Regions from separate parts of the Pseudodesulfovibrio piezophilus C1TLV30 genome, predicted to be linked through region 2. Evidence: predicted binding sites of a transcription regulator. Region 2 holds the regulator's gene; each other region holds the start of a gene.
The links. The regulator sigma-54, encoded in region 2, starts transcription at its own class of promoters, with help from an activator protein. The targets are predictions, from matches to a motif close to CTGGCACGGNNNNTGCTT.

Region 1 (3,282 bases), 1.2 Mb from region 2:
AACAGGTTTTCGGGAGTTTTTTTCGCCCACCGGGAGGAATTCCCGCCCGATTTAGGCATTTTCCCCATTGGCATCCCCATACCCCTGGCGTAGTGTGCGGGTATGTCATTTCCCGAAAATCTTCCGCTTGAGGATGTTTTTGCCTCCATTGCCGATGGCCTGTTCACGGTGGATGTGGACTGGAACGTCACGTATTTCAATGAGTCCGCCGAGCGCATCACTGGCATCAGAGCGGAGGAAGCTCTTGGGCATAAGTGTTGGGATGTTTTTCGGTCCAGCCTGTGCGACGGGCAATGCGCCATCGATGAATGTGTCAGAAAAGGTGGGCGCATCGTCAATAAATCCATTTTTATCATCAAGAGTGACGGGACCAAGCTCCCGGTTTCCATCTCAGCGTCGCCCTTGCGTAACGGTAATGGAGAAGTCGTGGGTGGAGTCGAGACTTTCCGTGACCTGACTGAAATTCATGTCATGCGGCGAAAGGTCAGGGATCTTTATAGCTTTGAAGATATCGTCGGACGCAGCGAAGGGCTGGATAAAATTTTTCGCATTTTACCGCAGGTCAGTCAAAGTACGGCCACAGTGCTGGTTCTGGGGCAGTCCGGCACTGGCAAAGAATTGTTCGCCAGAGCTATACACAATCTCAGCCCTCGCAAGGAAAAACCATTTGTTGCTGTCAATTGCGGAGCGTTACCCGATACCTTGTTGGAGTCGGAACTCTTCGGCTATAGGGCCGGTGCATTTACCGATGCTCGAACTGACAAGCCAGGCCGGTTGGAAATGGCTGAAGGGGGCACGGTTTTTTTGGATGAAATCGGTGATATGGCGGCTCCTGTTCAAGTTAAGCTCCTTCGGTTCCTTCAGGAGCGGACTTTTGAACCTCTTGGCGGGTTGGAAACCATTTCAGCCGATGTCCGCATCGTGGCCGCGACGCATCAGAATTTGGAAGCTATGGTCGCGGCAGGGACATTTAGACAGGATTTGTACTACCGGCTCAATGTTGTGACCCTCGATCTCCCCGCCCTTGCAGAAAGGCGGGAGGATATTCCCATACTCATTGATCATTTCGTGGCCGAATTCAATGCAGTTCAGGGGCGGGCTGTGGAAGGAGTCAGTGAGGATGTGTTACACATTCTGATGCGGCACGATTTCCCCGGCAACGTTCGTGAACTGGAAAATATCCTTGAATATGGTTTTATCCTCTGTCCGTCCGGTTTCATTCAGACGGAACATCTGCCGGAATACCTCCAGGCGGCCTCACGGATGACACAGGGGGCAGGGGGGTTGCATGGGACCATGGAAGAGATCAAATGCCGAGCTGCGTCTCAGGCGCTCAAGCGGAACCATGGTCGGAAAATGGCCACTTGCCGCGAACTCAAGATTTCCAAGGATACTTTACGGCGCATGTTGTCAAGATGCCCAGAAGACGAAGAATAAGTCTTTTTTGTGCAAAACGGGCGCAATATTCGCCATTAATTATATATCATCATTCTGTAGTGTGCTGTAATGTAACGATTTGTTCATTGGCATACTCCATGCTAACGTGTATCCGCTGGCGGGTCCTGCCGGATTGGAGTGGGCTATGAAAACATCCTCCGCGACATTACTCTGTTTGGCGTGTTATCAGGACCGGTTGGCCTCTGTTTGCGAAAATGCGGACGAGTACAAGTTATTTGAAATTCGTAATGATAAAATTTACCCCGCAGGCCTCCTATCCCTTCCCTCAAAGGACCCTATGGACAGGACATCCGCCATATTGGCCTGCGGGGTATTATTCTTTGTCTGTGGCGCGATCTGTTCCACGACCCTGACCCGGCTGGAGGAGAACGGCGTCATTGTCGTCCCTTGGTTAACCGGGCATATCGATGAGGTGCTGATGCGCTTTGCCGAGAATTCGCTTTTCGCTTTGGTGATGCCCGGATGCATAGATACGGTTGGGCGGCAATGTGGCGAGAAGTGGGGAGCTTCCGCAGCCCGAGAGGACCCCTCTCAGGAGACTCAGCGAAAGTGGGGCGGCTATTTCTCCCCTCTTGGTTCAGTTATTTGACATTGCATCAACGATGTTTATCTCTCTCAGATCGCTTGAAACCCGTTTTTTGGCGGTACCCCAATGATAGACAACGGCGGTTTTCACCGCCTTATTTCAGGAGAAAAATTATGAGCGAGTGCAGTGGATGCGCTTCAGCCACCCCGGAGGGCGGCTGTTCCAGCGCTTCCGGGTGTGACCAGCCCGGTGACGAGAAGCTTCAGAAAACACTTGGCCGCATTAAACACAAGATTGTGGTCATGTCAGGCAAAGGCGGAGTGGGGAAGTCCACGGTTGCTGCCAATATAGCAGTAGCCCTTTCCCTGGCCGGGAAAAAAGTTGGTCTTCTGGATGTGGATGTCCATGGTCCAAGTATCCCTCGGCTTCTCTCTCTCAAGGGACAGCGCCCGCATATGGGGGATCAGACGATGGAGCCGGTGCCCTGGAGCAAGAATCTTTCTGTGATGTCACTCGGCTTTTTGCTTGAAGATGATCGGCAAGCTGTCATCTGGCGTGGCCCGGTGAAGGTCGGACTGATCAAGCAGTTTGTTGAAGATGTCATGTGGGGCGATCTCGATTACCTTGTGGTTGATTGCCCTCCCGGAACGGGAGATGAACCTCTTTCCACTTTGCAGACACTCGGACCCACGGCCATGGCCGTTGTCGTTACCACCCCGCAGGGCGTGGCGATTGATGATGTTCGCCGTTCACTTTCTTTTGTGGGACAGGTTGGTAATAGGGTCTTCGGTCTTGTGGAAAACATGTCCGGTTTCGCCTGCCCCGATTGTGGCAAGGTGCATAACATATTCAATTCCGGCGGTGGTGAAGATCTTGCCAAGGAAGCGGGTGTCAGATTTCTGGGCAAGATTCCCATGGACCCGGCAGTTGCCCATTCCGGTGACGAAGGATTTCCCTTCATGAAAGTTCATCGTGATACCGCTACTGGGAAAGCCATGAATGAAATCATTGCCCCCATGCTTGATCTCCCTGACCCGGTGGTGACGGCATAAAAAAGTATGATTTTGAAGATATGCTGCGTACCTGCAAGAGCAGAACGTTTTTGATAGGTTTGTTGGCCTTTCCTGATCCGGGGTGGCCGATGTGTGTGAAGATAAGAAAGCGCCCCTTGAATTTTAATTCAAGGGGCGCTTTCTTGTTTCTTTCAAATGACTAGGGGCGAATGGAAGAAGGAATTCCTCGGGGATTCTATCGTTCGCTGTGGGCTTTCATGGCGCGTGCAAAAGCATCTTTGGCCC
Region 2 (3,282 bases):
TTCGCTTATAAATTACATTAACATCCTCAGTTTCCGCATTCAGAAAAACGAGGAATTCATTATCAAACGTGTTTAATTGCTCCGCAGCCTCATCTATTGACATTGGCTTTGCTTCGTAACTATCAGTGCCAACAATTGTAGGTATATGTTCTCCTGTCACATCGTCATATGAAAAGAAGTTCATTTGAACCTTATTGCCACGAGCCTGCTTGCTTCTATTCTTGACCTTTTCACGCATTCTACGCAGTTGAGCCTCAAGCTTATCCAAAACCATGTCAATGGTAGAATACATATCTTCTGAATCTTCATATGCAGAGATATGAATGTTGTCAGCATTCAAAATAACATCAGCCTTGTGCCGAAACTTTTCTACTAAAAGATTGACTTGGAGATCTGCTTCGGAGTCGGGAACGAACTTACCTATCTTTTCAAATCTCTTTTGTGCATAACCCTTCAAATGGTCAGACGGCTCAAAATTCTTGAAAGTGAAGCTTATGTTCATACACTACCTCCTGTTCAAAAGGTGAAAGAAACTGAACTTAGAAATATTGTTTACGCTTTGAAGAAGATGCAATTCCCATTGCTGAACGGTACTTGGCAACAGTACGTCGAGCTATATTAACATCAAGCTCATCCTTAAGAATTTCACCAATTTTTTCATCACTTAACGGTCTTTTAGTATCTTCGTTCGCTATCATTTTTTTGATGAGTGCCTTAACACTTTCTGAACCGACTTGCGAACCATCATTCAAATCCAATGCGCTGTTGAAGAAAAATTTCAACTCAAAGATACCATGAGGAGTCGAAACATATTTACTTGTGGTAATCCGACTCACGGTGGATTCATGCATTTCGATATCTTCAGCAACTTCCTTAAGAATTAAAGGCCTGAGTTTTGTAACTCCTTCTTCAAAAAAACCTCTTTGAAATCGTACGATGCTGTCGACTACTTTATACAACGTTCTCTGCCTCTGGTACAGACTTTTCATCAACCACGCGGCAGAACGCATCTTTTCCTGAAAATAATCTTTTTCCTTATCCGCAACATCCCGCATAGTGTCCATGTAAAATGAATTCATCTGCAATCGAGGCATCCCATCCTCATTAAGGATAATCACAAATTCATCACCGTACTTGTATACAAAGACATCAGGACTTACATAGTGAGGTTCTGTACTGGAAAAATTGGTCCCAGGCATAGGATCCAACGTCTGCATTAAATCAAGATAACTCTTGAGGTCTTCCATGGAAATTTTAAATTTCCTAGCTAAGGGCTTATAACGGTTTTTTTCGAGATCTTCCAGATGGTCCTTAACCAAGGAGAACAGAATAGGATCATCAAGCCCTAAAACATCCATTTGCACGAGAAGACATTCTTGTGGCGTTCGAGCAGCCACACCAACAGGGTCCAACCGCTGGAGTCGCAAAATCACAGCTTCAATTTCTTCATCCGAAGCATCGACCATGCTCATAATTTCTTCATTAGTGGCCTGAAGATAGCCATTATGGTCAAGATTACCGATAATGATTTCACCGATAGCAATTTCTGATTCTGAGAAATTAGACAATCTCATTTGCCAGCTCATATGCCCATCCAGTGAGGGTTTTGAGGCAAGCCGAGCCTCAAAAGAAAGTCCTTCTTCAGGTACCTCGGAATCACGTGCCGACGCCTGCTTAGAAGTACTTGAGAATTCTCCCAAATAATTTTCCCAATCAGCTGTCCGCACAAGCTCTTCTTCTGCTTGAGATTCAGTTAACTCCTCTTTCTCTCGGATTTCTGTCTCAATTTCTGTTTCTTCCAGAAAAGGGTTTTCCAGAAGTTCCTGTTGAACAGTTTCCAAAAGCTCAAGGCGAGAAAGTTGCAACAGCTTTATGGCCTGCTGCAACTGGGGAGTCATGACCAGTTGCTGAGAAAGCTTGAGTTGTTGTCTGAGTTCAAGTCCCATATTATGAAGCCTTAAAGACTAAACAAGATCTATATTTCAAGTTATATTCTTCTACATTAATAGTTTTTTTACTACATCTCGCTGCTACTATGCCACAGCGAAAATCTGTAAGCAAGCCATTCCTTGAGTAATATATTGTAACTATTGGATTAATGAGAAAGAGAAAATGATATGAAAGAAGTGTACCAATGTTTACGGTATGTGTAAATCATCAATGAGTTGAAAGGCACAAAAAAAAGAAATCAAAGACGAAAATCCTCACCGAGATAGATTTGACGAGCTCGACTGTCTTGCACGATAATATCTGGAGTCCCTTCGAGAATAACAGTCCCCTCGTAGACAAGATATGCTCTATCACAAATATTCAATGTTTCTCTAACATTATGATCAGAAATAAGAATCCCTATCCCCATGCTTTTCAGAACGGAAATGATATCCTGAATATCAATAACAGCAATAGGGTCAACACCGGCAAAAGGCTCATCCAACAAAATAAATTTCGGATCCATTATGAGCGCTCTTGCAATTTCCAAGCGACGTCTTTCCCCTCCTGAAAGAAACATGGCTGCTTGATCCGCAAGTTTGCTGATAGTGAACATCTCCATCAACTCTTCAGCTCTTTTTTTCTGAGCCTTGGAACTCAAAGACGTCTGTTCAAGTATTATTTCGAGATTCTGACGAACTGATAGTTTTTTAAAAATAGAATTTTCCTGAGGAAGATAACTCACCCCAAGCCGAGCCCGCTCATGCAAAGGTTTATTCGTCAGAGCTTTCCCCGACAAAGAAACCTGCCCAGTATTTGGCTTAACAATCCCAACAAGCATATAAAAAGTAGTTGTTTTACCTGCACCATTTGGCCCAAGCAATCCAACGACTTCTTGTGGATTCAGTTCCAGATTTATGCCGTGTACAACTTCCTTTTGGCCGTACCTTTTGGACAGATTTGTTGCTATCAAACCATCAGACATTATTGCACCTTGACACTGTCAGGGGTCATAAAAACAGCCTGTACTCTCTTGCCATTTCCACCAACAACCTCACTTCGATTTTCCTTGGCGTAAAAATTAATGACGTCACCTGTTAAACTGTTAGGACCATCCTGTAATTGAGGATTATCTTCCATCCGAAGCACTTGACGACTGACAAAATAAATCAACTTGCCACATGATCCTCGTGAACGCCCTTTTTGGGCTTTCACACTCCCTTCTGCTACGATTTTATCAATACTGTCAGCCGAAAATTTTTTATCAGAGCTCGAAGCAAGGTATGCAGACAATTTATGGGCCCAAAGAGTTAAATCACCATGTTCAGCAACGACATTTCCAACAAAAGAAAC
Region 3 (3,282 bases), 1.6 Mb from region 2:
GTTCTGCCGCAAGGGGATATTTCCCCTTGCGGCAGAGGCGTTTATTCTCTTGGTTAGGCCATCCACTTGGTGAACAGGAGGACCAGGAAGGTGACCACCAGGACAAAGCCCAGGGCGGTCAGGTCTTCATTTTTTTCAGAGGCGAAGACGGACAGGGCGCGTTCTTCGTTCTGTTCCTGATCTTTTTCATTCAGTTCGCATTTGACTTCTGGTTGATCCATTTTTTTCTCCTTGTGAGTAGAGGACAGTGTCCCTGATTAGCGAAGGACGACGTCCTTGACGAAGTACATGACCACGATGAAGGACAGGGACGCTTTGGCAACACCGGAGATACCACCCATGATCAGCGGCCAGCCGCCAGCCTGGGCAATGGATTTGCGGGTGATCTGCATACCCAGACCGATGAGACCGTACGCGAAGAACCAGATCATGGCGTCGGTCAGGGCGACGACGGTCTTGGATTTCTTGTGGACCTGCTTCACGGCGTGGGAGAGAGCTGTGGAAACGTCCTTGGGCACAACCAGTTCGCCTCCCTTGGCGCGGGCAATGATTGATTCCAGACCGGACAGCCTCTGGCGCGCTGTGGCGTCGAACTTGGCCTTGTCTTCGCGGTCCTCAAAGTCTCCTGCCAGCTGATGCTGCATGATCAGGTTATCAAGTGCGGCTTGTTCTTCCGGATGCAGACCGGCAATACCTGCTGTTGCAGCAGCCTTGACAGTCGTCAACTCCTCGGGGGTGATTTCCGTACGTTGGTTGTAGCTGAAGTCGAGGTACTTGCCCTTGTAGTGATCGGCGGGTGAGAACAGACCAAATGAAGAGAGCAGGAAAAGCAGCAGGAAACCGAGAATGAAGATCGGGAATTTATCGATAACGATTTCCTTGAAGGATATCTTCTGTCCCGAGCTTTTGCCATACCACGTTGCCAGCACCAGGACGATGACGGGGAGGAACAGGACACGGGTGATATTGAAGATTTCACCGACTTTAAGCGTCTTGATGTCCACGGCATTGAAGGCGAGGCAGGCGGCGGCGACCTGAGCAGAGTTCAAAATGCCGGTACCGGCCCATGCGCCGAACTGAGTGGCATTCATGCCAGCCAGCTTGCCTATGGTCGGGAAGGCGAACATGCACAGAATACCGAAGCCGAGGATGGTGCCGATGGTGTAGGCCATTTCAGAGCATTTTGCCTTGACCACAGGCGCACAGGCAACGGTGGCGGAGACGCCGCAGACACCCATACCCGCAGACAGGACACCGGTCATGGACTTGGGTTGCTTGAAAAGCTTGCCCAGGAACAGTACGAAGAAGACCGTGCCGAGTACAAAGAAGCCGATGAGCCAGACTGAGACCATGCCGAGTTTGGCCAGTTCAGCGAAAGAGTACCGTGCTCCCAGCAGGATAACGCCCATCTTCAGGACAAAACGGGCAGTCTTGACACCTGCGGCGGCAAATGCCGGGATCCCCCAACTGTTGGTGATGATGATGCCGACGATGATGCCGAGCACAACGTAGTTCAGGTTCATGACCTTGTAGATCGAGAAACCGAACATCGGGACCATGGATTGGCTCATCATCTTGACCATAGGCTCCGCAAACCAGCGGATGCTCATGGCCAATGCCAGGACGAACAGGACGCCGGGGATGGTCTCCAGCACAAATGTGTCAAGATTCGTCATGGGTTTTCCCATGCGTGTCTGGCGCATGAGTGCGGTGATGACACCGATGCCGCCGCCGATGAAACTGAGAGTTTCCATCAGCTCCATTGCCTTGTGGACCTTAAAGGTGGTCAAAAGACCGGTGAGCACTCCGGATGCAACGAGAGCGCCGTAGACCAACAGAATTCCACTGATGATCCAGACTGGGGTGTTGTCGGGACGTCCGACACTAACTTGAGCCATACCAAACCTCTCCTTTGGGTTGTTATTACGGTGGAGTCGGTCCCTCTAAGGCAAAGGGTGTGCCAAAAGTGACTAAAATGTTATCTACTTGAAATAAAAGGACTTACTGTGGATGGACAAAACAGAAGTTGCTAACTCGACTTAGCAGTCAGCAACCCGCAGTTTGCGCTTTTCGTGTGTGATGTCATCTGTTTGGTAAAATGGAATAAAGTGAGGTATGGTCGGTTTCTGCGTCGGTCGGCGGCGTCCAGGTATATTTTCATGACAGGGGCACCATGCCCGGAGTGACACATGAGTGTTTTCGGACCGAAGAATCTTCAGGCCAAATTCCTTATGGGATTGGGAGCGATAGTTCTGTTGCTTGGTGTCTTTTTTGCGTCGAGCCTGTATTTTCATCTCAGTTCCCTGCTGGATTCACAGGTGAGGGACAAGGCGGACCTGGTTTTCAGTCAGGTCACGAGTGTGCAGAGCTACGTGCGGGAAATCCTCAGACCCAAGATGTACAGCACGCTGCCGGAGGGAGAGTTTGTCATTGAGGCCATGTCCTCTTCCTATATTTCACGGGCAATCATGGATCGGCTCAATGTGGCTCATTCGGAATACTATTATCGGCGGGTTGCCGATAATGCCAGGAATCCTCTGTTTGAGACCAATACGAATGAGCGGGAACTTCTGGAGTATTTCAAGAGCCACCCCGGAGAAGCCTTCTGGGAAGGGAATCGTGAAGTGGAGGGGCGGGATTATTTTGTCAAGGCGCGCCCTGTGGTTTTTGGCGCATCCTGTCTGAGCTGTCACGGCGTCCCTGAGGATGCTCCGCCTGTCCTCCTGGAGCGGTATGGCACCGAGCGGGGGTTTGGTCATACTCTGGGTGAGGTGGCAGGTCTGGTGGTTGTCGGCGTGCCGCTGGAAGGAGCGTTAAGTAAGATACGCGAAGCCACGGCCGGATATGCTCTCCTCTATGGCGGTGGCATGGTTCTTTTTTATGCTCTGGTCCAGATGTTTTTCAATCGGGTGGTCATGAGCAAACTTCGTCGGGTTACGGATCGGTTTCGAATACTCTTTCAGGAAGAGGCGGAATTGGGGCTTATCGAAAAGCTGGAACAGGGGGACGAAATCGAGGAAGTGGTGCAGGGACTTGAGGAATTGGGAGACCATATTCATGGAATGCACTATCAACTGAGGCAGCATTCGGAAAATTTGGAACAGATGGTCGAGGTCCGAACCGGGGAATTGAAATTCGAGGCCGAGGAACGCCGGGCAGATGTCGGCCTGTTTGTTCAGCTGCTGGACGGATTGAACAAGAGCAATTCCCGACGCCAGATGTGGGAGTATTCTTTGCCTCTCGTGGTCAAGCGTTTTCGGGCACGCGAGGCAGGTTTTATTT

Region 1: the regulator sigma-54 is predicted to act here: its motif matches at 1,524-1,541, upstream of BN4_RS18185 (NifB/NifX family molybdenum-iron cluster-binding protein).
Region 3: the regulator sigma-54 is predicted to act here: its motif matches at 1,947-1,964, upstream of BN4_RS10260 (YeiH family protein).

What each region holds. Positions count from the first base shown of each region.
Region 1 covers NC_020409.1:2,991,481-2,994,762, forward strand. The annotation lists gene BN4_RS13930 (sigma-54 interaction domain-containing protein) at 103-1,437, shown strand; gene BN4_RS18185 (NifB/NifX family molybdenum-iron cluster-binding protein) at 1,583-2,047, shown strand; gene BN4_RS13940 (Mrp/NBP35 family ATP-binding protein) at 2,158-3,036, shown strand; gene BN4_RS13945 (pyridoxal phosphate-dependent aminotransferase) at 3,233-3,282, opposite strand, start outside.
Region 2 covers NC_020409.1:575,030-578,311, forward strand. The annotation lists gene hpf (ribosome hibernation-promoting factor, HPF/YfiA family) at 1-502, opposite strand, end outside; gene rpoN (RNA polymerase factor sigma-54) at 540-1,946, opposite strand; gene lptB (LPS export ABC transporter ATP-binding protein) at 2,189-2,914, opposite strand; gene BN4_RS02840 (LptA/OstA family protein) at 2,914-3,282, opposite strand, start outside.
Region 3 covers NC_020409.1:2,163,613-2,166,894, reverse strand. The annotation lists gene BN4_RS17930 (hypothetical protein) at 54-221, opposite strand; gene BN4_RS10260 (YeiH family protein) at 258-1,898, opposite strand; gene BN4_RS10255 (c-type heme family protein) at 2,190-3,282, shown strand, end outside.